One region of the Glaciimonas sp. OK215 genome, then DNA from elsewhere that is predicted to be linked to it. Evidence: predicted binding sites of a transcription regulator. Region 1 holds the regulator's gene; each other region holds the start of a gene.

Region 1 (7,911 bases):
GTGATTTTTGACCGCTTGCTGGCAGAAAAATGCGACCGCAAAACCACCTTGGTCGCACTCGGCGGCGGCGTCATTGGCGATCTGACCGGTTATGCGGCGTCAGCGTATATGCGCGGCGTGCCGTTCGTACAAATTCCGACGACTTTGCTGGCGCAGGTTGATTCTTCCGTCGGGGGTAAAACCGGCATTAATCATCCGCTTGGCAAAAACATGATCGGCGCGTTCTACCAGCCACAGGCGGTGATCGCCGATACCATGACTTTGCAAACGCTACCTGAGCGCGAATTGTCTGCCGGCCTGGCAGAAGTGATTAAATATGGCGCTGTCATCGACGCGTCATTCTTCGACTGGCTGGAAGCGAATATCGGCAAATTGATGGCGCGTGACAGCGCCGCGCTGGCATATGCGATTCAGCGTTCATGTGAAATCAAAGCGGATGTGGTGCGACAGGATGAACGCGAAGGCGGCTTGCGCGCCATTCTGAATTTTGGTCACACGTTCGGCCATGCAATCGAATCCGGCCTCGGCTATGGCGTATGGCTGCACGGCGAAGCGGTTGGTTGCGGCATGATCATGGCGGCTGACCTGTCGCATCGTTTGGGTTACATTGATGCCGTCGCGCTTGAACGCGTCAGCGCGCTGGTACAAGCCGCCGGCTTGCCGGTTGTCGCACCGGATCTTGGTGCTGCGCGTTGGCTGGAGTTGATGCAGATCGACAAGAAAAACGAAGACGGTCAAATCAAATTCATTTTGATGAACCCGCTAGGAGCATCCCTGGTCACCACGGCGCCCCAGGAAGCAGTGCTGGCAACGATACAACACCTGGCTACTGGTCCTGCCCCACGATGAATGCAGAAACGTCTCTCGCCCCGTATGCTGCCCACTCAGCGACATCGCGAGGACGTTTGTTCGGCGAGACGGCACCCAATACGCGCACAGAGTTCCAGCGCGACCGCGATCGCATCGTGCATTGCACCGCATTTCGTCGACTTGAATACAAGACCCAGGTGTTCGTGAATCACGAAGGCGATTTGTTCCGCACGCGTCTTACACACAGCATAGAAGTCGCTCAAATCGCGCGTTCGATCGCGCGCAATCTGCAATTGAATGAAGATCTGGTGGAGGCGATTGCGCTAGCCCACGATCTCGGTCACACGCCGTTCGGCCATGCCGGCCAGGATGCTTTGAACGCCTGCATGATGCATTTCGGTGGTTTCGAACATAATCTGCAAAGCCTGCGGCTGGTCGACAAGCTGGAGCAGCGCTACGGCGCGTTCGACGGCTTGAATCTGATGTTCGAAACACGTGAGGGCATACTCAAGCATTGTTCTGTGGCCAACGCCAAAAGACTCGGTGATATCGGCCAGCGTTTTATCCAGCGCAAGCAGCCGACGCTGGAAGCGCAGGTCGCCAATCTGGCCGATGAAATTGCCTACAACAATCACGATATCGACGATGGCTTGCGTTCCGGTCTGCTGTCGCTGGAGCAGATGATGCAAATTGATTTCTTTGCACGTCACAACCGTGAGGTCGAAACAATCTTTCCCGGTCTGAGTGGTCGTCGTGCGATCAATGAAACGGTGCGGCGCATGATCAATGCATTGATCAACGATCTGATCGAAACGTCGCGCCAACGCATCCTGGCTGCGCAGCCGAAAACCGTCGAAGACGTGCGGGATGCCGCGCCACTCATTGCTTTCTCGGAGCTGATGACGCGCGAGGCGGCCGAGCTGAAGCGCTTTCTGCGTGAGAATCTGTATCGCCACTATCTGGTCAATCGGATGACCAGCAAGGCGCGCCGCATTATAGTCGAGTTGTTTGACTGTTTTGTCGGCGAGCCGAGCCTGCTGCCACCGGATTATCAATTGGCGCAGCAGGACAGTACGGCGCAGGCGGCCCATGCGCAATTACAAGCGCGTCAGGTCGCCGATTATATTGCCGGCATGACAGACCGCTATGCGATACGCGAACATCGACGGCTGTTTTTGGTCGATGAAGGTCATCTGTAATTGCTTCGAAACGCCGCACCCGCTTGCGCCAGGCGCTTCAGATACAGCGGCCAAGCAAGCCTGTGGGTATTTGATACCGCCCCGTATTTTCGTACGTCACATGGTGGATGACGCTACGCTCATCCGCTCTACTTTTTCTATAAAGGATCAGTCATGAAATTTTTCTCTCAACCTACACTGAGCCTGGGACTGACGATCTCATTGACCGCGTCCACGGCGTTGGCTTTTTCGCTGGCCGATTTGAGCAATCGGGACGCCAGTGCCGGACTGAAAGCAGCGCTTGAGAAAGGCGCGACCGTCGCGGTCTCCAAACTCGGCGTTGAAAATGGATTTCTGAATAACGACAAAGTAAAAATTGAATTGCCAGGCCTGCTGGAGCAGGCTCGCCCACTCTTGAGAATGACGGGCAAGGGGCAGCAATTGGACGATCTGGTGGTATCGATGAATCACGCGGCAGAGTCTGCTGTGCCGTTGGCCAAGCCATTATTGCTGAATGCGGTGAAATCCATGTCGGTCACGGATGCGAAAAATATTCTGAGTGGCGGCGATACGTCGGTCACTGATTTTTTCAGAGAGAAAACTGCTGCGCCATTGAGTGTGAAATTCCTGCCTATGGTGAAGCAAATTACCGATCGTAACGGTGTCTCGGCGCAATACAACGCGACCATGGGATTGGTTGGCAAAACAGGTCTGGTGCCAGGACAAGCTGCGACGGTTGAAGGTTATGTCACGCAACGTGCGCTGGATGGCTTGTTTTACATGATAGGCGAGGAAGAAAAGGCGATTCGTCGCGATCCGATTGGTACCGGCAGTGCGATTATCGGCAAGGTATTCGGTGCGATGAAGCAATGATGGACTGAATCGGGGCCATATTTGTCGGGCTGATCGGACCATCAAACATTACGCCCGCAAATGACTTCCACCAATAACAAAGGGCGCATTGACTGCGCCCTTGCTCATTTGTCAGTATAGAATTTTCTCAATCAGTTTATTGAGCGGATTCTTGCGTTGACGGGTTCAGAGAACCGCTACCATCACGTCGCTGCGACCGGTAATTCCTCGGGCAGATGCTTAATCGCGTCGTGTTGGTGGTTTTGCATTTTGTCCTTATATTTGATCACTTGACGATCGAGCTTGTCGATCAGTAAATCAATGGCAGCGTAAAGGTCATGCGCAATGCTCTCGGCATGCAGGTCTTTGCCTTTAACGCGCAGATTAATTTCAGCTTTTTGGCGTTTTTCTTTCTCGGTGATTTTGTCGATTGTCAGGATCACACTGATATCGATGACCTGATCGAAGTGGCGTTTGATACGCTCCAGTTTGTTTTGCACGTGTTCGCGAATGGCGGGAGTTACGTCGAGGTGATGCCCACTAATTGTGAAGTTCATACAGCGCTCCTATCAAATGTGTCGTTGGCGGTTCGGACTCCGGGTGATCAACTCACGCTGAATCGATCAGTCAGAACACAACGACGGTTGTGCAAACAAGCAAACAGCTACAGAGATTTGCGCAAATTAACCGGCGGAATTCTTAATGCTTCGCGATATTTTGCGACAGTACGGCGAGCTACAACCATACCTTGTTCCGCGAGCATATCGGCAATCTTGCTGTCAGAGAAAGGACTTTTAGAATCTTCCGCTCCTATGAGTTGTTTGATTAACGCCCGTATCGCCGTTGAGGAAGCCTCTCCACCTGCCTCCGTAGCAACATGGCTACCGAAGAAATACTTTAATTCGAACATCCCATGGGGGGTGAGCATGTATTTCTGAGTGGTTACGCGAGAAATGGTGCTCTCGTGTAAACCTAGTGTATCAGCTATTTCGCGCAACACAAGAGGCCGCATGGCGACTGCGCCATGCGAAAAAAAGTTGCGTTGGCGTTCTACAATTGCCTGGGCGACACGCAAAATTGTATCGAAGCGCTGCCGCATGTTCTTGATCAGCCATTTGGCCTCCTGCAATTGCGAATTGAGCGATCCTTCGCCCTTACTTTGTTTGAGGATGTTGGCGTAAAGTGCGTTGACGCGCAGTCTTGGCATAACGTCATTGTTGAGCATCACCTGCCAGCCATTCTTGGCCCGTCTGACAATCACGTCTGGCACCACGTAGTCCGAGGTGTTGCCGGCGAAGGTAGCGCCTGGATGCGGATTGCATTGCTTGATCACCACCTGCGCTTCGCGCAAATCTTCGTCATCGCAATCCAGCGCTTTCTTGATTTTATTGAAATCGCGCTGGGCAAATAAGGTCAGATAATCTTGCACAATTGTCAGCGCCAGACGGCGGGTGACAAAAGGGATCTTGGGAAAAGCCTTAATTTGCAGTGCCAGACATTCAGAGGCGTCGCGGGCGCCGACTCCGGTCGGATCGAAGCTTTGGACCATCTTCAATGCCGTCAATAGTTCTTCGACTTCGATCTCCAACTGCTCGGGCAGACGCGCGTAAATATCCTCCAGCGTTTCCTCCAGATAGCCATTCTCGTCAAGTGCATCAATGATCAATTCAATGAGCGCACGGTCGCGTTGCTGGTCCACCGCTTCACGCATCTGCTCCAGTAAATGCTCGCGTAGAGTCGATTCGTGTGCTTCCAGTTGGGGCCTTGCATCCTCGTCGTCCGGTGCCTTGGCGCTACGGGCGACGTCGTCAAAACTCCATTCGCTATCACCGCCGCCGTCAACGTTTTCCTGACTGTTTTCGCCGGCTTCCTGAACTTCGCCGCCAGCTTCCGGTTCGGTTGGCGAGCTGCTGACTTCGCTGTCGCCAGTCGGCGCATCCATGGTTGATGCGGTGCCGCTGATGGCACCGTCGGCCAATAACCGGACCGAGTTGTCGAGCGGATCGTCGAGGCGTTCCAGTAGCGGATTATCAGAGAGGATCTGTTCCAGTTCCTGGTGCAGCTCCAGCGTCGATAACTGCAGCAACCGTATGGATTGTTGCAGTTGCGGGGTCAGCGCCAGGTGTTGCGAGGTGCGGAGTTGGAGAGACTGTTTCATCGGTGCCTGGGACTCGGTTACATGCGGAAGTGTTCACCCAGATAGACCCGTCGCACTGATTCATTGGCGATGATGTCGTCCGGACTGCCGCTGGCCAGCACGCTGCCCTGGTTGATGATGTAGGCGCGATCGCAAATGCCGAGCGTTTCGCGCACGTTATGGTCGGTGATCAGGACGCCGATGCCGCGCTCTTTCAGGAAGCGGACGATGCGTTGAATTTCGATCACGGCAATCGGATCGATCCCGGCGAATGGTTCGTCCAGCAGCACGAAACGTGGATTAGTCGCCAGCGCCCGGGCGATTTCGACGCGCCGCCGTTCACCGCCGGACAACGACAATGCCTGACTTTCGCGCAGCTTATCAATTTGCAATTCCTGCAGCAGGGATTCCAGCTTGTCCGAGATTTGTTTTTTGGTGAGGCCGCTGCCATTCGGGCGCTGCAGTTCAAGTACCGCACGGATATTATCTTCCACCGTCAGTTTACGGAATACCGATGCCTCTTGCGGCAAGTAGGACAGACCAAGCACGGCGCGTTGATGAATCGGCAAGCGCGAGATGTCGATGCCATCCAGGTCAATCGCTCCGCCATCCGATGGCACCAGGCCGACGATCATGTAGAACGAGGTCGTTTTGCCGGCGCCGTTGGGGCCGAGCAGGCCGACCACTTCGCCATTTTTTACCTTCAACGACACGTCATGCACGACCTGGCGCGCACCATAACTTTTTTGCAACCCTGTGACGATCAGCGTGCTGGAGCTAGCGGCGGTCATCTCATTTCCCCTTCGGTTGGATGACGGCTTTGATGCGCCCGGATCCTGGCTGGCTGGTGCCGGAAACATCGTTGTTGACCGAGTAGAACTCGGCCCGGCTATCGTACGAGATGAATTCGCCGTTGACGACATCGGTAGGCTTGCTGCCTTGCAGGCGTCGCATCTGGGCCTTTGAAAATAATTTGACGATTTCGGTTTTGTCATCGTATTCGATACGTTCAGCTTCGCCGTCGATCCACAGGTCAGGACCGCCGTCGCGCTTCTGGCGGAAGGTGGCAAGACCGCCTGGCGCCGCATACAGGGTGGCGAACTGGTAGCCGGATGGATCGGTGGTGACGACCACCTTGTTGGCTTTCATTACCAGTGTGCCGCGCGTCAAGACGACATTGCCGGTAAAGATCTTGATCTGCTTGACGTCATCCAGGGTGAACTGATTCGCTTCTACATTCGACGGTTTATCGGCATCGGCTTTCTCGGCGCGCGCACCCGACATCAACATCAGTTGCAATGCAAGTAGCGATAAAAAAAGAACACGTTTCATAAAAAGTCCTGAAAAAAGGATAACGTCACAAGGCATTATCTGGGTATGCGAGCGGCTTGCTTACGGTTGGCGCGGTGCCGCGCGATAGGTGCCGCGGACATTGCTCAGCAGGCGCAATTCTCGCGTCGCGTTGTTGGCATACATGCCGGTACCCGTCATTTTCGATTGGTCGATCGTGATCTCGACCGGCTTGTCGCTTTTCATGATGTCGTCGTCAGGCAACAGCAACAGGTAGTCGGACTGCAAATGGAGCTTCGAGGACTTTGCGGTTGCCGGGCGATCCGCGTTGACATTGCCATACATATTGACTTTGCTATTGTTGTCTTCGATCTTGGCGGTGTCGGAGCGCAAGGTCATTGGCGGGCTTTCTTTGTCCAGGCTGTGGATCACCGGCAGCGTTACGTCAAATGAGTCGTCGCCGGGATTGTGCGTCAGGCGCTGTCCGGAGATGTTGTAGCGCGGCTGGCCATTGACGGCCAGTTGCACATAGTTAAATTTTTCGACGTAATAGTCAGGCGCAACACGCGGCGCGCGCGGCATCATTTGCTCAGTATCTTTACGCATCACTTCCATGATCCAGAAGCTGCCCAGCGTCAGTGCCACGCACAGCGCCAGCAGCAACATGAAACGGAGGCGAAAGGTTGAACGCAGGTTTTTCATACAGCCTTCAGCACCCGGGAATGGCGCTCAAATACGGTGCCAGAGCAGCTTCATACTTGTTTTGAGCACGGAGAATCAAATCGCATACTTCACGCGCTGCGCCATGGCCGCCGCTGGCCTGTGTGACGTAGTGCACGCGCGATCTGACTTCGTGATGGCCGTTAGGAACGCTGACAGCGAAGCCGGCGCGCGCCAGAATCGGCAGGTCAATGATGTCGTCGCCAATAAAGCCGCAGCCATCCGCCGTTAGCTTGAGCTGCGCCAATAACGCCAGGAACGCGGCATGTTTGTCATGCACGCCCTGATGGACATGCGTGATACCGAGATCGCTGGCGCGACGGCTGACAATTGCCGATTGACGGGCGCTGATGATGGCGGTGGCGATGCCTGCCTGTTGCAGCAGTTTGATGCCCAGACCATCGAGCACATTGAAGCGTTTCAGCTGTTCGCCGTCAGCACCAAACAACAGGCCGCCATCAGTCAGAACGCCATCGACGTCAAAAATCATCAGCCGGACTTGCGCTGCGCGGACCAATACTTCCGCACTCGCGCCGACGGTGTTGTCGATGACAGCCATCAAATCACCTTGGCGCGGGTCAGGTCGTGGATATGCAGCGCCCCGACCAGCGTGCCGTCGAGATCCGTCACCAGCAACTGATTGATGCGGAACTTCTCCATTATCTGTACCGCGTCGACCGCCAGCTGATCCGGTCCGACGCTGCGCGGATTGGCATGCATCACATCAGCGATAGACAGCTTGGAAAAATCTTGTACGTGTTCGATCAAACGACGCAGATCGCCATCGGTAAACACGCCGACAGGATGAAATTTGTCGTCCACCACGGCGGTCATGGCGATCCCTTTGCGGGTGATTTCGAGCAATGCAGCCGATAGGGACACATCGGCGGTGACTGCCGGAATCTCGTCGCCGCTGCGCATCAC
Region 2 (7,911 bases), 340 kb from region 1:
TGACGTAGGATCCGGCACGTTTGGAGATTTTCACTTCCTCGCCATTCTTCATGACGGTCACCATCTTGTGCAGCACGTAATCCGGGTAACCTTGCGGAATACCCATGTTGACAGCTTGCAAACCGGCGCGCACGCGCGCGATGGTGCCGTGGTGGTCGCTGCCCTGGATGTTGATGACTTTGCCGAAACCGCGCTGCCATTTGACGATGTGATAAGCGACATCGGGGACAAAATAGGTGTAAGTACCGTCGGTCTTTTTCATCACGCGGTCTTTGTCGTCACCGTAGTCGGTGGTGCGCAACCACAGTGCGCCGTCCTCTTCGTAGGTCTTGCCTGCAGCGATCAGCGCCTCGACCGCGCTGTTGACCTTGCCATCCTTGTACAGCGACGATTCGAGATAGTAGTTGTCGAACTTGACGCCGAACGCCAGCAAGTCCAGATCCTGCTCACGCCGCAAGTAAGTGACCGCAAACTTGCGGATCGATTCGAAATCGTCCGGATCGCCGCTGGCGGTGGCCGGCTCGCCGTCGCTGGCTTCGACGGTCTTTTTAGCCAGAAAGTCGAGTGCGATGTCGGCGATGTAATCGCCGTTGTAGGCTGCTTCCGGCCAACCGGCATCGCCCGGCTTCAGGCCTTTGGCGCGCGCCTGGACTGAAGTTGCCAGCGTCGCGATCTGGACGCCGGCATCGTTGTAATAAAACTCACGGGTGACGTCAAAGCCCTGCACCTGAAACAGTGCCGACATCGCATCGCCCAGCGCACCCTGACGACCGTGACCGACATGCAGCGGGCCGGTCGGATTGGCGGAGACAAACTCGACCAGTACCTTCTTGCCGGCGCCACGCGTGCTCTTGCCGAACTCGGCACCTTGTTGCAACACCACTTTGACCACTTCCTGCTTGGCAGCGGCAGTCAGACGCAGGTTGATGAACCCCGGACCGGCAATTTCGGCGGCGGCGATCAAATTGCCTTGTGAAGTATTCGCCAGCACCGCTGCGACCAGCGTCTGCGCCAGTTCACGCGGATTCTTTTTCAGCGGTTTTGCCAGTTGCATGGCGATGTTGCAGGCGATATCGCCATGCGCCGGGTCGCGTGGACGCTCCAGCGTGACTGTCGGTTGCAGGTCGGTACCGGCAATAATCGGCTGCAACGCAGCCTCGAAAAGGTCGATGATCTGTTGTTTTTGTTGCGCAAGCATGAGATTTCTGTCCAGTGGTACGGCTAGCCGTCCGAAATGATGTGGATTATTTATGTGAATTAAAAAACAATTAACTCAGAACCTAAGTCGTTCGATTATACCGGCTTAGCGCCGGAATCCACCTCTGCCCGTGATTGACATTAGCCGTTGGCATGACAAACCCGGCGCGCGCTGCAAGCATTGAAAACTGCTGCGCGCAAATGCCCGGATTGGTGCGACGCACCAAGTTTGAGCGATCCGGGATGGCGCATCTGGAGCGCCCGGTGTGCTGTCTGCAAGTAGAACGCCGTGGCATAAATAATGCTTATAGTTATCGATCAGCAATGATTTTCATCTCACGACGGTTAATTGTCTACAAGGGAAATTTTTATGCGCGCAAACGCTGTATTGGCCCGGCTAATATTTGTTGGTTGTTTTGTTGGCCTGATTGTTCCGGTCGCTGCCCAACAAGCCAGTGTCCTGGTGACTGCAACGAGCGACGCAGCCACGGCAACAGCAAATACCGGTAAGCTGGAAAGTTCGCAGCCTTTACCACCGCTATCCCAAAATGTGCCGGTGGCATCGCAAGCATTGACGCCTGCAGTTGCTGGCGAACCTGCCATCACGAGGCCAACGCTGATCGATGTCGCGAAAATCAGCGCTGGCGACACGGCATGGATGTTGAGCGCTACGGCCTTGGTGCTGCTGATGACCATCCCCGGCTTAGCGTTATTTTATGCTGGCATGGTGCGCAAGAAAAATGTGCTGGGCACAATGGCCCACAGTTTTGCCACCACCTGTATTGTGACGATTTTATGGGTAGCCGTCGGCTACAGCCTGGCTTTTATGCCCGGTTCGCCGTTCATAGGCAGCCTGGATCGAGTCATGCTGCACGGAATGGCGTTTCTGAAAGACGCCGGCAAGGTAACGGTGCACCATGTTGCGCCGTCGATACCGGAAAGCGTATTCATGATGTTTCAGATGACGTTCGCGATCATTACCCCGGCGTTGGTTACCGGAGCAATTGCCGAACGCATGAAATTTTCAGCCTTGCTGTTGTTCATTGCCCTATGGTCGCTTTTTGTCTATGCGCCGGTGGCCCACTGGGTATGGGAGCCCGCCGGTTGGCTTGCAGCACGTGGCGTGCTCGATTTTGCGGGCGGCACCGTGGTGCATATCAACGCTGGCGTATCCGGCCTGGTTGCGGCGCTCATTCTCAAACCGCGTTCCGGCTTCGGCAAGGAATCCATGGCGCCGCACAATCTGGTATTGACAGTGATTGGCGCGTCGTTGCTTTGGGTGGGGTGGTTCGGGTTTAATGCCGGCTCCGCCGGTGCCGCGGATGGGCGCGCCGGAATGGCGATGCTGGTGACCCAGTTTGCAACGGCAGTCTCGGCCCTTGCCTGGATGCTCGCCGAATGGATCAGACGCGGCAAGCCCTCTGTCTTGGGACTGGTATCGGGTGCGGTGTCTGGATTGGTTGCCATTACCCCGGCATCGGGGTTCGTCGACGTCACCGGTGCTCTGGTGATCGGCGCGGTGGCTGGCGTGACTTGTTATTGGGGAGCCACGGTATTGAAATCAACATTCGGCTATGACGATTCACTGGATGTATTCGGGGTGCATGCCATCGGCGGCATCGTCGGCGCACTGCTTACCGGTGTGTTTGCGCTGAAAGCGATTGGTGGCGTGGAGGGAAGTGTCGCGGTGCAGGCGTTGGGGGTGTTAGTGACAGTCATTTATTCAGGTGTCATGACCTCCATTATTTTGGGCATCGTGTCGATGCTGGTTGGATTGCGGATTAAGCCGGATGAAGAGCATGAAGGTCTCGATCTCGCACAACATGGGGAGCAAGCATAATGCAAGCGAATCAGCAACCTGCAACAGCCACGCTGAACAACCAGGCGTTTTCACTGATGACCAGGCTGCACGTCATCCTGCGGCGACAAAACCAACGCATTACGGATATTGAGTATATGCAGGTAAGTCCAGTCTACTGCCGCCATGTTTTGGCATTGGCGACGCAATCACCACTCCCCGATTTACAGGAAATCGGTGCGAAGCTGGAAGCGTTCTATTTTGGTCAGGATGGTCTCTTTGTCCGCCCTTCTGAAAGGCCTTCGCTATTGATAGAGGATGCCGGCATCAGCGATGCGACGTCGCCAACTTCGGTGCTTCCATCACTACCTATAAAAAAAGCCAGTTTCGTGGAGCCGCCCGATGCTGCATACGTTGGGAGGTTACGCTGACGCTGATTGCAGGCCGCCACCCTCGTTCGCCGCCAGTTCTGCCTTGGGCTATAACTGGGGCGGCAAGCGCACCTGTCAGGTCAGTGCCGATTCACCATCACGATCCCCGCCAGCACCAGCCCCGCCCCCGCTGCAAACGGCAAACCCACCGGATCGTTGAGCAGCAACACGCCAAAACCGACGCCAAACAACGGCGTCAAAAACGAAAACACCGTCAGGCGCGATGCCAGATAGCGACGCAGCATCCAGAACCACGTCAGAAAACTGGCAAAAGCGATCACCACCGACTGAAACAGTAAGCTAAGCCAGGCAACGTCCGTCATCGGCCCGATGCTCGCTCTTCCCGTGGCGATGGCAAACACCCATAACAACAGCGCCCCGATCCCGAGTTGATACAGCAATGTCTTGCTGGGTGCGGCGGTCGACAAGCGGGTGGTCTTGACGACCAGCGTCGTCGCCGCCCAGAAGACCGCGCCCATTAATCCAAGTGCATCGCCCAGCAGACTGGCGGCGCTCGCTTCGCCCTCCAGAAAACCACCGGCAAACGCCATCACAATCCCACAAAACGCCGCCAGCACGCCTAACCACTGCGTCGGCCGCAGACGTTCGCCTGGCACCAGCCAGTGCAAAGCCAGTACCGTGAAAATCGGCGAACTGTAAAGAAACACCGAAATATGCGACGCAGTGGTGTAATTCAAGCCGATCGACACACACAGAAAATCACCGGCAAACAGCGCGCCGGCAGCCATTCCCGGCCAAAAAGTACCATCCCGCACCGAAAAGCCGGTCCCCCGCCACAGCATGAACAAGCCGACCAACAGCGCCGCAACGCCTGAGCGCAGCGCGATCTGCAACGTCGACGGCATGCTCGGCAACGCCATCTTGACCGCCACCTGCTGCAAACCCCAGCAAACGCACAGCAACAGCATCAAACTCATCGCAACGCCGTCTAGCGGTTTGTGGGTAGTGGACATATTGGTCTTTCAGAAATCGGGGGGATAGTTGCCGTGCGGAATTTTACGCCGCCGAAATTCATCGCAGTTGTCTGACTCCGGCGCCTATTCGAGCTTTTTCGACCGATCGTCGACAACCCGATTCTCTGTTTTTTCACATTCCTGACATATACCGCAGGTAAGCTCAAAGTCTAACTGACGCAAGAAACTCCACCGAGTCTGCAGCATACAAACCGATAGCCCGGAGTTCACCATAAATAGCACCACGTACGCCACCAAACAACGCAAGATATTGTTATTAAGCGTCTCTGCCGGCGCCGGTCACATGCGCGCCGCCGAAGCATTAAAAGCCTATGCTGCAGAATTCCCCGGTATCGAAACCGTGCATCTGGACGCGATGGCTTACGTTTCCGCCGGTTTCCGTGCGGTGTATACCGACTTTTATCTACACCTGGTCAATCGTCATCCTGCGGTATGGGGTTACGTTTACCAAAAAAGCGACAGCGCGCTGCCCAACGCACCGATGCAGAAACTGCGGCGGGCGATGGAACGCCTCAGCACCCGGACCTTGCGTACCGCCATCAACGCCTATGCGCCGGACGCCATCATTTGCACCCATTTTTTGCCGGCCGAAATGCTGGCGCGTGAAATCGGCAATCAGCGCCTAGTCTGTCCGGTGTGGGTGCAGGTGACCGATTTTGATCTGCACAGCATGTGGCTGCAGCCGCAGATGCAAGGCTATTTTGCCGCCAGCGAAGAAATCGCGTTCCGCATGCGCAGCAGAGGCGTGGCCCCCGCGTCGGCTCACGTTACCGGCATCCCGGTGATGCCGGCGTTCGCGCACGCGCTGGATCGGGCGCACTGCGCGGCGACCTTCGGACTGGATCCGCACCGGCCGATCATTTTGCTGATGTCAGGCGGTGCCGGTATCGGTGGGCTCGATAAGACGGTGCAAAGTCTGCTGACGATAGAGGGCAATTTTCAACTGGTGGCGCTGGCGGGTAATAATCCGGAATTGCTTAACAAGCTGCAGCAACTGGCCGCCAGGCATCCGGGTCGCCTGAGGGCGTTCGGATTTTCCAATCAGGTTGCGCAATTAATGGCATGCGCCGACCTGGTGATTACCAAACCCGGCGGCCTGACGTCTTCTGAATGTCTGGCGATGGGGGTGCCGATGCTCATCCATTCGCCGATCCCGGGACAGGAAGAGCGGAATGCCGATTATCTGCTGGAGCAAGGCGCGGCGCTGAAGGCGATTGATCTGACGGCGCTCACCTATCGCCTGCAAATCCTGTTGCAACATCCGCATCTGCTCGCCCAGTTACGCGAGCGCAGCCATGCGCTTGGCCGCCCGCATGCCGGCCGGGCGGTATTGCAAATCGTGTTACAGCAACTTGCCAGCCGCGCCGAACACCCGCTCAATCCGTCCTGTTTTCAAGTTCAACAACCATGCAACTGACGCAATCCCGCCGTTTGATAGGCATGCTGCTGTGGGCAATGCTCATGGCTTATTTTTTTGCCAATGTGGAAATCCAGATCGAAGGCGGCGCCGGCTGGGCCGCCAACTTGCCGACCTGGCGCATCGAGCATCACCGGCTACTCGACATCTTCTGGGGCGGCCGCGCCATGACCGGTTATCACGCCTGGGTATTCCCCTTCATCGGCCTGGTGTTTCACTACCCGATCTGGTTCAACGGACGCTGGGACTGGCGCGCCGAAGCCCGGATTCTGGCCTCGATCATGGTGTTCTGGATCACCGAAGACTGGCTGTGGTTCCTGATTAATCCGGCCTTCGGTCTGGGCCGCTTCAATCCGCTCGACGTGCCATGGCACAAACACTGGCTGGGGCCGGTGCCGGTCGATTATTGGCTGTTTTCAGCTGTGGCGCTGGTGCTGCTGTGGCTGGCGGAACGCAAGGCAGGCAGGCAATCAAGCGGTTCTGGACCGCAGGCTACCGCAAATTCCTGAAAGCGCGGATAAAAACGAAAGAAGCCGGCACACAGGCCGGCTTCTTTTATTTGTTGGCTGTTTAGCAGCAACGTCCAGTCCCGCCGCCATAGCGCGCTTCTTGCCGCTCCCGGAAAAACTCTGCGTAAGTCATCACAGTTTGATCCGGGTGCGTCTTTTCCATATGCGTCACGTAGGTGCTGTACTCGGGCATGCCCACCATCAAGCGCATGGTCTGACCGAGATAACGGCCTGCTTTGGCGATTTCATCCAGCATGGGCATTCCCTCGAAAAGTTAGCGGCAACTTAGCCTAGAAACGGTAGTTGGACCGGCACGAGTGTGCGTTTTTCCGGCTTTCTGGCTAGGCGCGACGACGCGGCAGACTGCATTCTGCAAGGAGGAGCAACGACGCCAGGGAGCCGGAAAAATGTGCAATCGTGTCGGTAGCGTGGTCACCATACAGGTGACCGTATTGATTGATGAAACAGCCAATTTGTTCAATCTCTTATAGGTAACTTGAAGCGGTCAACTGCCGTTTCTAGGCTTAGTTTGCACCAGGCAATACACCGGCTGGAAATGCTTCAAACGGTGTTTCCCGGGTGCTCGGCTTGTGGTTGGCGCGTGCCAGCAGAATGGAGCGGATGCCGAATACCAGCACGCTCAACACTACCGCGATGAAGAAGCCCGCCAGCGCCGCATCGATGTAGTCATTGAAGATAATCTGGCGCATCTGGTCTATCGATTTAGCCGGGGCGAGTATGTTGCCATCTACTAGCGCGGCCTTGTACTTGGCGGCATGCGCCAGGAAACCGACGCGTGGATTGTCATCGAACATTTTTTGCCAGCCGGCGGTCAGCGTGCAGATCAAAATCCAGACGGTTGGCAAAATCGTGACCCAGGCGAAACGCTCGCGCTTCATCTTGAACAGCACGCATGTACCGAGAATCAACGCAATCCCGGCCAGCATCTGATTCGCAATCCCGAACAGCGGCCACAAGGTGTTGATGCCGCCGAGCGGATCCACCACGCCCTGATACAGGAAGTAACCCCAGCCGGCCACGCACAGGCCGGTAGCCACCAGGCTCGCCGGCAAGGAATCCATGCGCCGCATCGACGGTACAAAAGTCCCCAGCAAATCCTGCAGCATGAACCGGCCGGCGCGGGTACCGGCGTCCACCGCCGTCAGAATAAACAGCGCCTCGAACAGGATCGCGAAGTGGTACCAGAATGCCATCATGGCCTGACCGCCGCCGACACGCGACAGGATGTGCGCCATACCGACCGCCAGCGTCGGCGCGCCACCGGCGCGCGAAATAATGCTGTGCTCGCCGACATCCCTGGCGACCTGCGTCAGCATTTCCGGGGTCACATGGAAACCCCATTGCGAGACCGTTGCCGCGGCCGATTGCACCGTGGTGCCGATCAGCGCCGCCGGGCTATTCATCACAAAATACACGCCGGGCTCAATACAGGATGCAGCGATCAGCGCCATGATGGCGACGAAGGATTCCATCAGCATCGCGCCATACCCTATGAAGCGCGCGTGGCGTTCATTTTCCAGCAATTTCGGGGTGGTGCCGGAGG
Region 3 (7,911 bases), 1.1 Mb from region 1:
CGCACAAGCCAGCGCACGGTTGCCGGCAGCACCGAAGACGCGCGCGCATTCCCAGATGGCAGCGGCAAAAAATAGCGCGGTAACAACAGCAAATGCGGGGAAATAATTAAAATAAAGAATCGGCAACAACACTGCCAGCAATAACAACGCCGTGATGACACGCGTTTTTAACATCAGGACGCCTTTTTTTGTTCTACCAACTGCTCACTGGTGCGTCCAAAACGGCGCTCACGTTGCTGGTAAGAAGCGATCGCCTTATCCAGTTCGGCGGCATTAAAATCGGGCCAGTAGGTATCGGTAAAATAGAGTTCGCTATACGCCAGTTGCCATAGCAAGAAATTGGAAATCCGCTGCTCGCCGCCGGTGCGAATAAATAGATCAGGCTCCGGCGCATAGGCCATGGCCAGATGCTGCGCAAGTTGATCTTCTGTAAACGCCTGACCATTTTCAGCGCCACCTGCAGCCAGCATTTTCTGGACCGCCTGCATCACATCCCAGCGACCGCCGTAATTGGCGCAAACGGTGACCGTCAAATTCGTATTGTTGATGGTTTTACGCTCGGCATTGGCGATCATTGCCTGTAACTTGGCATCGAAACGACTGAGGTCGCCGACCACTTTGAGGCGAATGCCATTGCTGTGCATTTTGCCGACTTCACGCTCAAGCGCAGTGACAAAAAGACGCATCAACAATGACACTTCCTCTTCCGGGCGACGCCAGTTTTCAGAGCTGAATGCGAACAGAGTGAGGTATTTGACCCCGCGCTTGGCACAAGCCTCGACGATGCCACGCACGGCCTCAACGCCTTTGCCGTGACCGGCAAAACGAGGGAGAAAACGGCGCGTCGCCCAGCGGCCGTTGCCATCCATAATGATGGCAATGTGGCGGGGCACTGCCGCGCCGGGCGGCACCGATAGCGTCGAACTTGAATGACTCATGAAAAATGAAATAAGAAAATTATTGTTCAGAACCTGCTGCATGGTGCGGAGACGTCCATCAGGCTCTCAGACAGCAAGCAACACTTTATACCGTCAGAATTTCTTTTTCTTTATCCACTACCTGCTTGTCGACGTCTGCGACGGCCTTGTCGGTCAGCTTCTGAATATCATCCTGCGCACGACGTTCATCGTCTTCAGAACACTCTTTATCCTTGACAAGCTTTTTCAAGCCTTCATTGGCATCACGACGAATATTCCGAATAGCAATTTTTGCATCTTCAGCTTCGCTTTTTACCAGCTTGACCATTTCCTTGCGGCGCTCTTCGGTCAGCGGCGGAGTCGGGACGCGTATTATTTCGCCTTGAGTGGATGGATTCAGGCCCAGATCGGCTTCGCGAATGGCTTTTTCGACCACGGCGATCATTTTCTTTTCGAACGGCTGGACACCGATGGTACGCGCATCGATCAACGTCACATTGGCAACCTGGCTCAATGCGGTTGGGCTACCGTAATACTCGACCTGGACGTGATCCAGGATGCCGGTATGGGCACGGCCGGTACGCACTTTGGCGAGGTCGGCACGTAAAGTTTCCAGCGACTTCTGCATTCTAAGATCGGTATTCTTTTTAACGTCAGCAACGCTCATGCTGCTCTCCTATTCTTAAACTTTAATCTTGTGAAACAATCTTTTTTAACACTGCCCAATATCTTACCGCGCCCCCGACTTTACTCTTCGTATCAGCAGTGATCGCAGCAGATATTCAGCAGGTTCAAGTTCCAGCGGAATGGAAACACTTACCTATCAAACTTCTCTTATCAGACTTAGACGTGCACCAAAGTACCTTCGTCTTCGCCCATGATCACGCGCCGCAGCGCGCCCGGCTTGACTATCGAAAACACCTTGATGGGCAACTTCTGATCGCGGCACAAGGCGAATGCCGTGGCATCCATCACTTGCAAATGCTTGGCAATCGCTTCGTCAAATGTGATCGTTGTATACCGTGTTGCGGTCGGATCCTTTTGCGGGTCAGCGCTGTACACGCCATCAACCTTGGTCGCCTTAAGCACAATTTCGGCACCGATTTCGGAGCCACGCAACGCTGCTGCAGTATCTGTTGTAAAAAATGGATTACCTGTACCCGCTGCAAAAATCACGACTTTATCTTCTTCCAGGTACTGCAGTGCCTTTGGCCGTACATACGGCTCAACAACCTGCTCGATGCTGATCGCCGACATCACGCGTGCAGTCAATCCTGCCTGACGCATGGCATCAGCCAACGCCAGCGAGTTCATCACTGTGGCCAACATCCCCATGTAATCGGCGGTCGCGCGATCCATGCCCTGCGCGCCCGGCGCCACGCCACGAAAAATATTCCCGCCGCCGATCACTATTGCCAACTCGACACCTAGTTTAGCAATTTCGGCAACGTCTGCGACCATGCGATCGATAGTCACTCGATTGATACCATAGGCATCATCGCCCATCAGGGCTTCACCGGAGAGCTTAAGGAGAACACGCTTATATGCTGGTTTGGTCATGGTCTGGGTCCTTTGTTCTATCCGATTAACAATTAATTATTACGTATTTTTATTATTCCGCTCGCCGGATTACGGTGCCATTTTCAAGGAAAACTGCATTGAAATCCACGACCAGCATTTACTGCAAACTTCAGGATTTATCCCAAGGCTGCTAGTCGGGTCTGTGTTGCACCCAACAAGTCATTCAAGGCACCTCTTAGTCCGCGCCTGCATCAAAAAATTCCATGCAGTCAAAAAAACGGGCCTTGCGGCCCGCTCTTTCTTGTTACTTAGCCTTGCTTGGCAGCAGCAACTGTTGCCGCAACCTCTGCAGCAAAGTCATCCACTTTCTTCTCGATGCCTTCACCAACCACAAACATCACGAACGACTTGACGCTGGCATTTGCCTCTTTCAGCATTTGCTCGACGGTTTGCTTGTCGTTTTTGACGAAAGACTGATTCAACAGAGAAACTTCCTTCAGGAATTTCTGTACCGAACCTTCAATCATCTTCGCTGCGATATCCGCAGGCTTGCCGGATTCAGCTGCCTTCAGCGTTGCAACCGAGCGCTCTTTTTCGATCAGGTCGGCAGGCACTTGATCCGACGACAGCGATACCGGCTTCATTGCGGCGATGTGCATGGCGACATCTTTACCAACCTGGTCGTTCGCGCCATCAAACTCAACGATCACGCCGATGCTTGTGCCGTGCAGGTAAGAAGCCAGCTTGACGCTGGTTTCAAAACGCTGGAAGCGACGAATCGACATGTTCTCACCGATGCGGCCGATCAACTCTGCGCGCTTGGATTCGACAGTCCCGCCATTCAAAGGCAATGCCGACAATGCAGCTACATCAGCTGGATTGTTTTCGGCCACCAGTTTGGCGCAAGCATTTGCCAAAGCGATGAACTCGTCATTCTTGGTAACGAAGTCGGTTTCGCAATTGACCTCAATCAGCGCACCAACGCCACCGGCGATATAGGCCGCAACGACACCTTCCGCTGTAATGCGGGAAGCTGCCTTGGATGCTTTACCGCCCAATTTAACACGCAGAATTTCTTCTGCCTTGACCATATCGCCATCCGCCTCAGTCAGCGCTCTTTTGCATTCCATCATAGGCGCATCAGTCTTTGCGCGCAGTTCGCCTACCAGTGCCGCAGTAATTACTGCCATTTCATTCTCCTAGATCAATCGGTGCAAGTCTGGCGCTTTCGCCATGAAGCCGCTTAAGGCGACCTCTGAGCCATCAAGGCGCTACAGCAAACCGGCACCCACACCATCAGTCAAAAAATATTCGGGTTAGACAAAAAAAGGGGCAACCGCTGCCCCCTTTTTTTATTTTTGAAGTGCACTACACCTCAGACTAAGGACTTAAGCCTGATCGTTAACCTCAACGAATTCATCACCAGCACCGCCCTTGATCGACTCAACGACGTCGTTGACGGCGTTAGCACGGCCTTCAAGAATTGCATCAGCAACACCACGCGCATACAAAGCGATCGCTTTGGACGAGTCATCGTTACCAGGAATGACGTAAGTTACGCCTTCCGGTGAGTGGTTGGTATCAACCACGCCGATAACCGGGATACCCAGTTTTGCTGCTTCAGTGATCGCGCCTTTGTGGTAACCGACGTCGATGACAAAGATTGCATCGGGAATGCCGCCCATATCCTTGATGCCGCCGATAGCTTTTTGCAGCTTGATCATTTCGCGCTGGAACATCAGGCCTTCTTTTTTGCTCAGCTTTTCAACTGAGCCGTCAGCGATCGAAGCTTCCATTTCTTTCAGGCGCTTGATCGAAGTCTTGATGGTCTTGAAGTTAGTCAGCATGCCACCCAACCAACGTTGATCAACGAATGGCGAACCTGCACGTGCCGCTTCAGCAGCGATGATTTCGCGCGCTTGACGCTTGGTGCCGACAAACAGGATGTTGCCGCGATTGGATGACAATTGGCGGATATACTTCATCGCCTCTTGGTACATGCCAAGGGTTTTTTCCAGGTTGACGATATGAATCTTGTTGCGATGACCGAAGATGTACGGTGCCATCTTTGGGTTCCAGAAACGAGTTTGGTGACCGAAGTGGACACCGGCTTCCAGCATTTCAAGCATTGTTACGGACATAATTTTCTCCAGGGTTGGGTCTGGAATCTGCTCAGTCACCAGACTTGTATTGACAAGAAAGGCACCCTTTTCGAGCGGATTCGCGATTTAAAACAACGAGTTACAACAAAATACCAAACTGCACAAAGCGCAGCGTCGCCCGAATACCAATTCAAGCTAACCCGGGATTCTACCTTAAAACAGGGCAATCTTTCAAGTCCCACAGAACCTATCCTACAGCGAAGCTTGCCTAGCTCGTCTATAATCGAGCCTTGACTAGCTTGCCGCCGAATTCCAACCTGATCCAGGCTGTTTTTTGAGCGTTTTTGAGCGTCTGCCGACATTATTTCGCAATTTTCTACCAAGTTTACTCACCTATGACCTCTATTTCCATCAAAACCGCCGAAGATATCGCCGGCATGCGCATTGCCGGCAGACTCGCATCGGAAGTGCTCGATTTCATCACGCCTCATGTCAAAGTCGGCGTCACCACCGGTGAACTCGATCGCCTTTGCCATGAATACATGGTGAATGTGCAGGGCACCATTCCTGCACCGCTGAATTATTGCCCGCCAGGCTACACGCCGTACCCGAAGGCTATCTGCACCTCGGTGAATGACGTTATCTGTCACGGCATTCCAGGCGACAAGGTTCTGAAAAACGGCGACGTCGTGAATCTTGACATCACCGTCATCAAGGATGGCTACCATGGCGATACCAGCCGCATGTTTTATGCCGGCGAACCCTCCATCATGGCCAAACGGCTTGGCGACATCACTTATGAATGCATGTGGCTGGGGATTGCCAAGATCAAGCCGGGCGCACATTTGGGCGATATTGGCTACGTCATTCAACAACACGCAGAGAAAGCCGGCTACAGCGTCGTGCGCGAATTTTGCGGACATGGGATCGGCAAGGTGTTCCACGAAGAGCCGCAAGTCCTGCACTATGGTCGCCCCGGCACGCTGGAAAGGTTAGAGGCAGGCATGATTTTTACCGTCGAGCCGATGATCAATGCCGGACGGCGCGACATTCGCGAAATGGGTGACGGCTGGACCATCCGCACCAAAGACCGCAGCCTGTCGGCACAGTGGGAACATACGGTATTGGTAACGGAAACCGGTTACGAAGTACTGACAACATCGGCGGGCACGCCACCTCCGCCCGCATTCATTTTGCAAACCGTCGCAGCGTAATCCTTCACTCTGGAAGGCAAGCCGCAAGCTCCTTGTAGCTTGCCCTCTGAGTGCATGAATTTTTTGCAACAAATCTGCAAACCAAGCAATAATTCCGGCAATCCTCCCTCACTTCCGCATCAACTGCGCAGCTATGCCGACACTTGCCAAAATCCTAAAAAGCCAACTCAGAACCGAGCGCCAGTCAATCATCGCTGCATTTTTGGCCAATGGTAAGCCGGAGCCGCTCCTCACGCACTTGCGACAAAGCGTTGACAGCGCCTTGACGCAAGCGTGGAAGGTGTTGCAGTTGCCCGCCTCCGCCGCGCTGGTTGCGGTAGGCGGTTACGGGCGTGGCGAACTGTTCCCGTACTCGGATGTTGACTTGCTGATTTTGCTGGGCACCGCACCTGACGCCGATTTAAAAAACAAACTGGAGCAATTGGTACAACTGTTCTGGGATATCGGTCTCGAAATTGGTCACAGCATCCGTACCATAGATGAATGCATGTCCGAGGCGGCAGCGGATATCACCGTCAAGACCAGCTTGCTGGAAGCGCGCCTGGTCACGGGCGACAAGCACCTCTTCAGCGAACTGCAGGAACGCTATAACGCGGCGATGGATCCGCGTGCCTTTTTCCAGGCGAAAAAGCTGGAAATGCGCCAGCGTCATGTCAAGTTTGAAGATACGGCCTACAGTCTGGAACCAAATTGCAAGGAAAGCCCGGGCGGGCTACGGGATTTGCAAGTCATTTTATGGGTGGCGAAAGCCGCCGGCCTGGGCGACTCCTGGAGCAAGCTGGCCAAACGCGGCTTGATTACCACCACCGAAGCGCGTCAGCTGACGCAAAAAGAACGCGCCTTCAAAGATATTCGCATACGCTTGCACATCCACACCAACCGGCGCGAAGATCGCCTGGTGTTCGATGTCCAGACGCCAATCGCTGAAACACTGGGCTTCAAGACGACCGAAACCCGGCGCGCCAGCGAATACCTGATGCAACGCTACTACTGGGCCGCCAAGGCGGTGACGCAGCTGAATCTGGTGCTGCTGCAGAACATTGAAGTGCAACTGTTCCCGCAACCGATAGTGCCGCAGCCTATCAACGCACGTTTCAACCAGATCAACGGCCTGATTGATATCGTCGCCGATGACCAATTCGAGAACACGCCGTCGACCATGCTGGAGTTGTTTTTGCTGATCGCGCAGCATACCGAAATCAAGGATATGACCGTGCGTACGCGGCGTGCGCTATGGCATGCGCGCTTCAAAATCGACTCCGCCTTCCGTCGCAATCCTTACAATCGCGCGCTATTCCTGCAGATTATTCAAGCGCCGCAAGGGATTACCCATGTCCTGCGGGCCATGAATCAGACCAGCATCCTGGGCCGCTATCTGCCCAACTTCCGGCGCATTGTCGGCCAGATGCAGCATGACCTCTTTCATGTCTACACCGTCGACCAGCACATCCTGATGGTCGTCCGCAACGTGCGCCGTTTCACGTTGAGCGAGCACGCCCACGAGTATCCGTTCTGCAGCCAGCTGATCTCGAATTTTTCGCGCGCCTGGATACTGTATATCGCCGCCCTGTTCCACGACATCGCCAAGGGCCGCGGCGGCGATCACTCGCAACTGGGCATGACCGATGCCAGGCAGTTTTGCCAGCAGCACGGCTTGTCGGAGGAAGATACCGAGCTGGTGGTATTTCTGGTCCAACAGCATTTGACGATGTCGCATGTCGCGCAAAAGCAGGACATGTCAGACCCTGATGTGATTCTGCAGTTCGCCAATACGGTCAAGGACGAACGCCATCTGACGGCGCTGTATTTGCTGACCGTCGCCGACATTCGCGGCACCAGCCCGAAGGTATGGAATGCCTGGAAAGGCAAGTTGCTGGAAGACTTGTATCGCATCACGCTGCGTGTGTTAGGCGGAGAAACGCCATCGACCGACCGCGAATTGAAGAACACCCAGGAAGACGCGCTGAGGACATTGCGCTTGTACGGCTTGCCGAACGATGCGCACGAGCAGTTGTGGAAGCAGCTGGACGTCGCCTACTTTCTGCGCCACGATGCCGCCGACATAGCCTGGCAGACGCGCTCCTTCTATACACTGGTCGACAGCCCGAAACCGATAGTCAAAGCCAGGCTCGCGCCGATCGGCGAAGGCTTGCAAGT
Region 4 (7,911 bases), 770 kb from region 1:
CGCGTAGTCTCAAACAGCCAGGCTGCAAAAGCGATGACTACCATGCCGCCCAGCGCAATCGCAATCGCGTTGGACCCGGCCTGTTGTGCCAGCACCCAGACCAGCCAGACGGCAGCGGCATACATCGGAAATGCCAGAACTTCCTTGACCCGCTCCATCCAGCGACCGGGCCGGGGCAGGCAACGCTGCAACAGCGGCCAGTTGCTCAGGAGCAGATAAGGCAAAGCCAGCCCGAAGCCCAGGCTCAGGAACACCGCCATCAGTTCAGCCGGCGGTTGCGTCAGCGCGTAGCCGAGAGCACCACCCATGAACGGCGCGGTACAGGGCGTGGCAACGATGGTGGCCAGCACGCCGGTAAAAAAACTGCCCGAATATCCGGAACGTGCGGCCAGCTGAGAGCCGATTCCTGCGACCGAGCCGCCGACTGAAAATACGCCGGACAAGCTGAGGCCGACGGCGAACATCAGATAAGCCGCCGCCAGCACAAACGGCGGCGACTGGAACTGAAAGCCCCAGCCTATCTGTGCGCCACCCGCCTTCAGCACGATCAGAACCGCGCCCAACAGCGCAAAACTGGCGAGCACGCCCAAGGTATACACCAGCCCATGCAAACGGGCCTGAAGCCGCGTTTGATGCGCATGATTGAGCAAGGACAGCGCCTTGATGGAGAGCACTGGAAACACGCAGGGCATCAGGTTCAGGATCAGCCCGCCCAGCAAAGCCAGCAGTAGCGCGGACGCAAGTCCCAGGTCCGGCGCATTGGCCGCCACGGTAGCGGCGTTGCCGACCGCAGCAGTGTCCAGCGCGGTATCGACGATATAGCCGCGTGCTACGGCGCCATCAGGGGTATGTTCCGTCACCGCAAGCACGCCGGTCAGACGCTCGCCGGGCACCGCCGGCGTCTCTCCGGGTTGAAGCCGGAGCACGACGGCATCGCCATCGATCTGGCGCGGCTGGGGCGCGCCATAAGAAATTTTTCCAGGCTGGTCAGCGTAGAACCAGACATCCGTGACATGCGTCGATTGCAGTTCGGCATCCGCAATCCTTAACGACAATCCGTTCTTTGCCGACTGGGCATGCACGGGCCATGGGCTCGCCAGCGGCAAGGCGGCAAGGGCCTTGTCGATCAGCGGATTGGCGTGCCCTGCTGCCCTGCCGCCGGCGACAATCGGCAATACCAGGCGCAATGCGACCTGCTGCGGGATGCAGAGGTCCTGGCAGACCAGCCAGTTGACCCTGGCCCTGACCGGAAACGTGTCGCCGGCCTTGGCGTCCTTGGGTACGGTAACCGGCGACAGCAGCGTGACTGCGTTTTCATACCCGTAATTGGTGACGGATCCCACCGAGAAGCGACTCGGCACGGGCCACTGGATATCACCCGCACTGGCGCCTTGCGGGAGATCCCACGCAATCCTGGTCCGCATTCCGGAATCGCCGGGGTTGATCCAGTAAGTATGCCAGTGAGGTGCAATGCGTTGCTGCAGCCCCAGCAAAATTTGCTCGCCGGGATGTACCGCGTCGACCGAAGCAATGAGCTGCGCCCGCACTTGTTCGGTGGCCGCCTGGTCCTGCTGCGCATGCGCAGCAGGACCAGGCAGGGATAAACACAGGGCAGCCAGGGTGCCGCAGGCGCCCCGGCTCGAAATCAACTTTAAATCCATATAAGGTACTTGGTCACCAGGCCGGCGCGGCGCTGGCAGGATGGGGAGCAGGAAGCTCCTTGCGGATGCTGGCGCCGCTGGCGACATACACCACGGCCAGTGCGATGAGTATCGATGCAATCAACGCCACCACGCCGCCCTTGGCTGCGGATTTGCCGGACGGGACGTCCTTCCAGCCGGTCACCATCGGTTTGACCAGGTTATCTTTCTTGAAGCGGACATAAAAAACAATCGCTACGATATGCAGCGCCATCAGACCCAGCAACACATTGGCGAGCAGTTGATGGTATCCGGTCAGGCGGTTGGACAGCGCTTTATCCACCAGCGTAAACAGCGGTCCGGTAAAGTCGATATCGTCATTCGAAAACACGCCGGTGCCGGCCTGCAGCGCCAGCAGGCCGAGCAGCGCAAAAACAGAAAGCGCCCCCAGGGGATTGTGGCCGACACCCTGCCACTGGCCCTTGAGGTAAGCCTGAATCCGCGCCGGCGAAGGCGCGAAATGCAGGAAACGCGCATGGGTCGAGCCGATCACGCCCCAGGCCAGACGGAAAGCCACCAGACCGATAATTGCGAGGCCTGCCTTGCCGTGCACACCCATCCAGCTGCCGCCGATCTCACCCGTCACGACGGCGGTCAGCACAGCTACGACCAGCGACCAGTGAAAAATGCGGAGTGGAAGATCCCACAGGCGGATGCGGATTAACGCCGGGCGTGCATGCGAACTTGCCGCACTTTGTTCGCTGGCTCTCTCAATGAGCAATTCGGATTGCATGACTTGTTCCTTCTGACTAAGACGGTGATCGCAGACAGGCTGATTATTTAGCGGCCGTCTTTGGCGCCGGCGCGCTGACTTTGATGATTTCCTTGCCGCCTTGCGCTTCATAGTCTTCCGAGCCCGCCGCACCGGCTACCTTGAAGCCTTTGCCGGCCAGCAAGTCACCTGCGTCGCCGGCGCGATGGGCGTGATTGGACACGGTAATAATGGCGCGATCCTTTGGAATGTAGGCCAGTCTGTTGACGAGATCCTTGTTCTGGATGTTCAGGTAGACCGGGAAACTGCCCTTCGCCGTCAGCTCATCGGGACGCCGCACGTCGATGACGAGCAATTTCTCGGGCTTGGCCAGCAAGGCATCGATTTCAGCGCTGGTAAGTCTTTTCGTCTTGTGCGTCCAGACATCCGCCGCGGGCGCGCCGGCGCCAGCTGCAGTTGCGCCCTGTTGGGCAAACGCCATTGAGGTTGCCAGACCAAACACGACTACCAACAGACTTTTCAGATTTTTCATAGCTAGCTTTCTTTCGTTTTGATGTATGCGATTCCAGGAAATACAAAGACACCGGCAGGCCGGCGCAATGCATGAACTCCGGTATGAGCAACCATCGTGCCAATCGAAACTGACTGGCCGCCGGCCCAGTACGCCAGGTTTTCTCCGGCGCGATTTGCTGCTGAAAATCAAACGACAATGTTGAAGTATCACCAGGCGACGCTCCTGAACTGTTGCGCCGCCAACAACCGGATGAAGTGCTGGCTTGCGGGTGCGCATTGTTTCGCATCTGTAGCGTTAGAAACACTTCTGACTGCAAGCTGCTACCAAATCAACAGATCGCGCCGGGGCCACGCTGCCTGCCGCGCGACGCAGCAAGCCCATCGTCTCGCGCAATAAAAAAATAACGCTTTTAATCAATAGGTTGAAGTTTGCATTCGCGCATTTTGATGCGCGTGTTGACGCTGGCGCGATAGTTGCTAACAAGTCGGAATATCAGCTTTGTCGTCCTGTTGACCCATGCAACTTGAATCGGACATTTGCTATGTCATGCACATAGAGAATGGCCCGCCATGCCGCGTTGGGGTGAACGCGTTTTGTTATTTTTGGAGGAAACCAGTGAAGAAGACTTTTTATGTTTCGGGGGTAAGACGATGAATAAGAAGGCATTGTATCTCGCCGTTTTGATGACCTTTTCGGTGACGGTCTCCGCTGTAGCAGAAGATGCAAAACCGGTCGCCGGCCAGGCTAAAGCGGCACCGTCCGCGCCGGCCAAGTCTTGGGCATATCAGCCGGTGCAACGCCCTGCCGAACCGTCGGTCAAACAGAAAAAATGGGTGCGCACACCGATTGACGCCTTCATCCTGGCGAAGCTGGAAGCCAAGGGACTGAAACCCTCGCCCGATGCCGACCGCGGCACCTATCTGCGCCGCGCCACGCTGGACGCCTGGGGTATTCTTCCCACGCCGGAGGAAGTCAAGGCCTTCGAGAGCGATCGTTCGGCGGATGCGTATGAAAAGGTGGTCGACCGCCTGCTGTCCTCGCCTCATTTCGGCGAACGGCAAGCGCGCCGCTGGCTCGACCTGGCCCGCTACGCGGACAGCGCCGGCTTCCAGGGCGATCAGACGCGCCCGAACAATTGGCGCTACCGCGATTACGTGATCAACGCGTTCAATCAGGATAAGCCCTTCAACCGTTTCGTCCAGGAGCAACTGGCAGGCGATGAATTATGGCCGGACAGCCAGGAGGCGAAGATCGCTACCGGCTTTTTGGCGGGCTATCCCGATAACAGCAATTCGCGCGACCTGGTTCAAAGAAAATATCAGATCGCGACCGACATGACAGATCTCGTCGGCGAGACCTTTCTGGCCGCCACGATCGGTTGCGCCAGATGCCACAACCACAAGGCTGACAAGGTCAGCCAGAACGAGTATTTCCAGCTCCAGGCCTTCTTTGCCAATACCAGCGTCGACGAAAAAGCGCCGCTGGCGAAGGGAACGGAGTCAGCGTGGGATCTTGAATACCAAAAGCAGCAGGCCGGCTACCGCGACGCCACCAAGGACATCCGGGCCAAGCAAAAGGCGATTCTCGACACTGTCAGGGAGGCGGGTATGAAATACCACAAAGAACGCTACCTGACGGACAGCAGGGAATCCATTTTCAAGCCGGAGAGCGAGTGGAATGCGCTGGATCGCTGGGTCAATTTCCGCCTCAAGACCGTCACCTCCGACGCCGATATCGCCGGCTACCTGAAGCTGACGGCAGAAGACAAGGACAGTGCCGATTACCAGCCGGACAATGTCCCGAAGTATAAGGAGTATCAAAAGCTGACTGCCGAACTGAAGAAGTTCGACAAGCTCAAGCCCGAAAAAGGTTCGAACACGATCACTGCCGCGACCGAACTGGGGCATGCCGATTCGCCGCCGACCCAGGTCCGTTTTGGCGGCGTCCACGAACGTCCTCTGGACGAAGTGCAGCCGGGGATCCCGGCGCTTTGGGCCGGCGACCAGAAGGTCAAGATCGTGCCGACCGCCACCTCATCCGGGCGGCGTACCGCCTTGGCAAACTGGATTACCAGCCCGGGCAACCCTCTGACGGCACGGGTTTTCGCGAACCGTGTATGGAGTCAATACTTCGCAACCGGCATCGTCAGCACGGTAGCCGATTTTGGACGGGCCGGACAAAAGCCGACCCATCCGGAACTGCTGGACTATCTGGCCGACAGTTTTGTCAAGGACGGCTGGAGCGTCAAGAAACTGCACCGCCAGATCCTGCTGTCGAGCGTCTATCGCCAGGCGTCGGAGGAACGTGCGGATGTGCTGAAAGCGGATCCGGACAACAAGCTGTTGGCGGTATTCCCGCGCAAGCGCCTGGAAGCCGAAGAAATTCGCGACTCGCTGCTGTATGCCTCCGGCCAGATCGAAGACAAGGTCGGCGGCCCAGCCGTGTTCCCGCCGGTGCCGTCGAATCTGGGCGCCGGCAATCTGTGGCAAGTGTCGAAGGATCCGCACGACTTTAACCGGCGCAGCATCTATACCTTCGTCCGGCGCAGCGTTCCCTACCCGCTGACGCAAACCTTCGATCCGGCCGACCCGTCGCACCCGCACCACAAACGCGACGTGACCACCACTCCGCTGCAGGCGCTCACGCTCTTCAACAGCGATGTCGTGTTCAGCTGGTCGCAGGCGCTGGCCGGCAGAGTCATTCGCGAAGCCGGTAAAGACGAAACGGCGCAACTCAACAAGCTCTACGAGGTGTTGTTTTCTCGCGAGCCAAACAAGGCCGAGAAAGTCGCACTGAAGGCGTTCCTGAACAGCGAGGAAAAGGTGATTCAACAAAACGTATCGACCGGCAAGTTCGCGGTTGCGGTGCCAACCGGTTTGAAAGATACATCGCAGGTCAATCCGGTACGGGCTGCGGCTTTTGTCGACCTGGTACACACGGTCGCCAATTCAAACGATTTTGCTTACCGCTTCTAACTAACAACATTTGAGAAAAGGAAACAGAATCATGAGTACTAAATCGCGTCGAGATTTTTTGGTCAAGTCAGGATTGGGCCTGGGCGGTGCGGCACTCTCCGGCCTGATCCCCGGAGTGGGTTTCTTCTCGGCTGCACGTGCGGCCGACCTGATTGACCCGCTGGCACCCAAGCAGCCGAATTTCCCGGCAAAAGTCAAATCGGTCATCTGGCTGCACATGAACGGCGCACCCAGCACACTGGACCTGTTCGATTACAAGCCCGAGCTGGTCAGACTGGCTGGCCAGGATGTGCCGGCATCTTTCCTCAAGGGAATCAAAACCAGTACCCAGGGCGGCGTCGGCAAGCTGTTCGCATCGAAGCGCACCTGGAAACAGTACGGAGAGAGCGGGGCCTGGTTCTCCGACCTGGTCCCGAATATTGCGCAGCATGCCGACAAGATCACCTTCATCAAGTCCAGCGTGACCATCGGCGCCACCCACGATATTTCGATCCTCAAGCTGAACACCGGCGACCTGAACCCCGGGCGTCCATCGCTCGGCGCGTGGGTGAGCTATGCGCTGGGTTCAGCCAACCAGGATCTGCCGCCCTACATCGTGCTGTATAACGGCAAGACCGAACCGAGCGCCGGTTCGGTGAACTGGAACTCCGGCTTCCTGCCGGCGGTGTACCAGGGCACCGCCTTCCGTCCGGGCCCTTCCCCGATCCTTTACCTGGACCGTCCGGAATTGACGGCGGCGACGCAGCAGCGCGCGTCGCTGGATCTGTTGAAGCGCCTCAATGCACAGGGTGCCGGGCGCTATCCGTCGGACACGGAACTCAAGGCGCGGGTCCGGTCCTACGAACTGGCGGACCGCATGCAGGTCGCTGCACCGGAAGCGGTTGACCTCTCCAAGGAAACCGATGCCACCAAGGAACTGTACGGCCTCAACGACGAGACCAGCGCAGGTTACGGTACAACGTTGCTGCGCGCCCGCCGTCTGGTAGAGCGCGGTGTGCGCTTTATTCAAGTCGTCTCCGGCGCCCCCGACGGCCAGACCGAAATCACCAGTTGGGATGCCCACAGCGATCTCGAAAAGAACCACGGTGTGAACGCCAAAATGGTTGACAAGCCGATCGCCGGCCTGCTGGCCGACCTGAAGTCGCGCGGACTGCTGGACTCGACCCTGGTGGTGTGGACCTCGGAATTCTCCCGTACCTCCTACGGCCAGAGCGGCAATGGACGCGACCACAATCCCTGGGGCTACACGCAATGGATGGCGGGTGGCGGCCTCAAGGCCGGCTTCACCTACGGCGCGACCGATGATATCGGCCTGCAAGTCGCTGACAAAGACACGGCGGTGGATACCTACGATATCCACGCGACCGTGCTCCAGCTGCTAGGCCTGGATCACCTGAAAACCACCTTCCTGAACAATGGCCGCTCGGAGCGTCCGACAGTGGTCTACGGCAAGGTCATCAAGGAGATTCTCGCCTAGTGGAACAGTCCGGAAGGTGCGCCTTCCGGGCTTTATTCAAGCACCCTGTTTTTTTACTTACGCCTTAAGGGAAACAATCCAATGAAATCAATATTTTTGAAGACACGTGCATCCCATCTCGCGATCGCCACTCTCCTCGTATTGAGCGCGGGACTCGCGACTGCCACCGAAACGAAAGTGCGCTTGAGCGGCGCGGAGGAAACGCCGGCCGTGACGACATCGGCCAGCGGCAATGGCACGATCACGGTGGGCGCAGACCGGACCGTCAGCGGCAGCGTCACCACCAAAGGCATCGCCGGCACGGCAGCGCACATTCATCTGGCCGCAGCCGGCCAGAAGGGTCCGCCGGTCATCGCTCTGGCGAAAGCATCCGATGATGTATGGTCCGTCCCGGCCGGCTCGACGCTGACGGAGGAGCAGTATGCGAGCTACCAGGCCGGCAACCTGTACATCAATGTCCACAGCGCCGAGAACAAGGGTGGAGAGATCCGCGGACAGCTAAAGCCATAAGCGCAACATTCCGCTATCGGAAA

The links. The regulator sigma-54, encoded in region 1, starts transcription at its own class of promoters, with help from an activator protein. The targets are predictions, from matches to a motif close to TGGCANGNAANCTGCTTT.
Region 2: AC3CHX_RS27115 (ammonium transporter) is a predicted target of sigma-54. The motif match lies at 1,488-1,505, and genes of this name have one in related genera.
Region 3: AC3CHX_RS20275 ([protein-PII] uridylyltransferase) is a predicted target of sigma-54. The motif match lies at 5,818-5,835, and genes of this name have one in related genera.
Region 4: AC3CHX_RS21990 (DUF1549 and DUF1553 domain-containing protein) is a predicted target of sigma-54. The motif match lies at 3,389-3,406, and genes of this name have one in related genera.

What each region holds. Positions count from the first base shown of each region.
Region 1 is NZ_CM173544.1:5,513,962-5,521,872, reverse strand. It holds gene aroKB (bifunctional shikimate kinase/3-dehydroquinate synthase AroKB) at 1-849, shown strand, start outside; gene AC3CHX_RS25450 (deoxyguanosinetriphosphate triphosphohydrolase) at 846-2,009, shown strand; gene AC3CHX_RS25445 (DUF4197 domain-containing protein) at 2,163-2,861, shown strand; gene hpf (ribosome hibernation-promoting factor, HPF/YfiA family) at 3,044-3,397, opposite strand; gene AC3CHX_RS25435 (RNA polymerase factor sigma-54) at 3,505-4,998, opposite strand; gene lptB (LPS export ABC transporter ATP-binding protein) at 5,016-5,768, opposite strand; gene lptA (lipopolysaccharide transport periplasmic protein LptA) at 5,770-6,309, opposite strand; gene lptC (LPS export ABC transporter periplasmic protein LptC) at 6,370-6,969, opposite strand; gene AC3CHX_RS25415 (KdsC family phosphatase) at 6,977-7,546, opposite strand; gene AC3CHX_RS25410 (KpsF/GutQ family sugar-phosphate isomerase) at 7,546-7,911, opposite strand, start outside.
Region 2 is NZ_CM173544.1:5,854,498-5,862,408, forward strand. It holds gene argS (arginine--tRNA ligase) at 1-1,198, opposite strand, end outside; gene AC3CHX_RS27115 (ammonium transporter) at 1,568-3,037, shown strand; gene AC3CHX_RS27120 (hypothetical protein) at 3,037-3,426, shown strand; gene AC3CHX_RS27125 (DMT family transporter) at 3,507-4,400, opposite strand; gene AC3CHX_RS27130 (MGDG synthase family glycosyltransferase) at 4,705-5,838, shown strand; gene AC3CHX_RS27135 (hypothetical protein) at 5,883-6,347, shown strand; gene AC3CHX_RS27140 (YbdD/YjiX family protein) at 6,409-6,603, opposite strand; gene AC3CHX_RS27145 (carbon starvation CstA family protein) at 6,872-7,911, opposite strand, start outside.
Region 3 is NZ_CM173544.1:4,368,573-4,376,483, forward strand. It holds gene AC3CHX_RS20240 (phosphatidate cytidylyltransferase) at 1-174, opposite strand, end outside; gene uppS (polyprenyl diphosphate synthase) at 174-938, opposite strand; gene frr (ribosome recycling factor) at 1,024-1,584, opposite strand; gene pyrH (UMP kinase) at 1,761-2,477, opposite strand; gene tsf (translation elongation factor Ts) at 2,747-3,628, opposite strand; gene rpsB (30S ribosomal protein S2) at 3,827-4,579, opposite strand; gene map (type I methionyl aminopeptidase) at 4,912-5,754, shown strand; gene AC3CHX_RS20275 ([protein-PII] uridylyltransferase) at 5,888-7,911, shown strand, end outside.
Region 4 is NZ_CM173544.1:4,740,983-4,748,893, forward strand. It holds gene AC3CHX_RS21975 (protein-disulfide reductase DsbD family protein) at 1-1,661, opposite strand, end outside; gene AC3CHX_RS21980 (cytochrome b/b6 domain-containing protein) at 1,675-2,433, opposite strand; gene AC3CHX_RS21985 (rhodanese-like domain-containing protein) at 2,477-2,944, opposite strand; gene AC3CHX_RS21990 (DUF1549 and DUF1553 domain-containing protein) at 3,577-5,901, shown strand; gene AC3CHX_RS21995 (DUF1501 domain-containing protein) at 5,933-7,378, shown strand; gene AC3CHX_RS22000 (CHRD domain-containing protein) at 7,460-7,888, shown strand.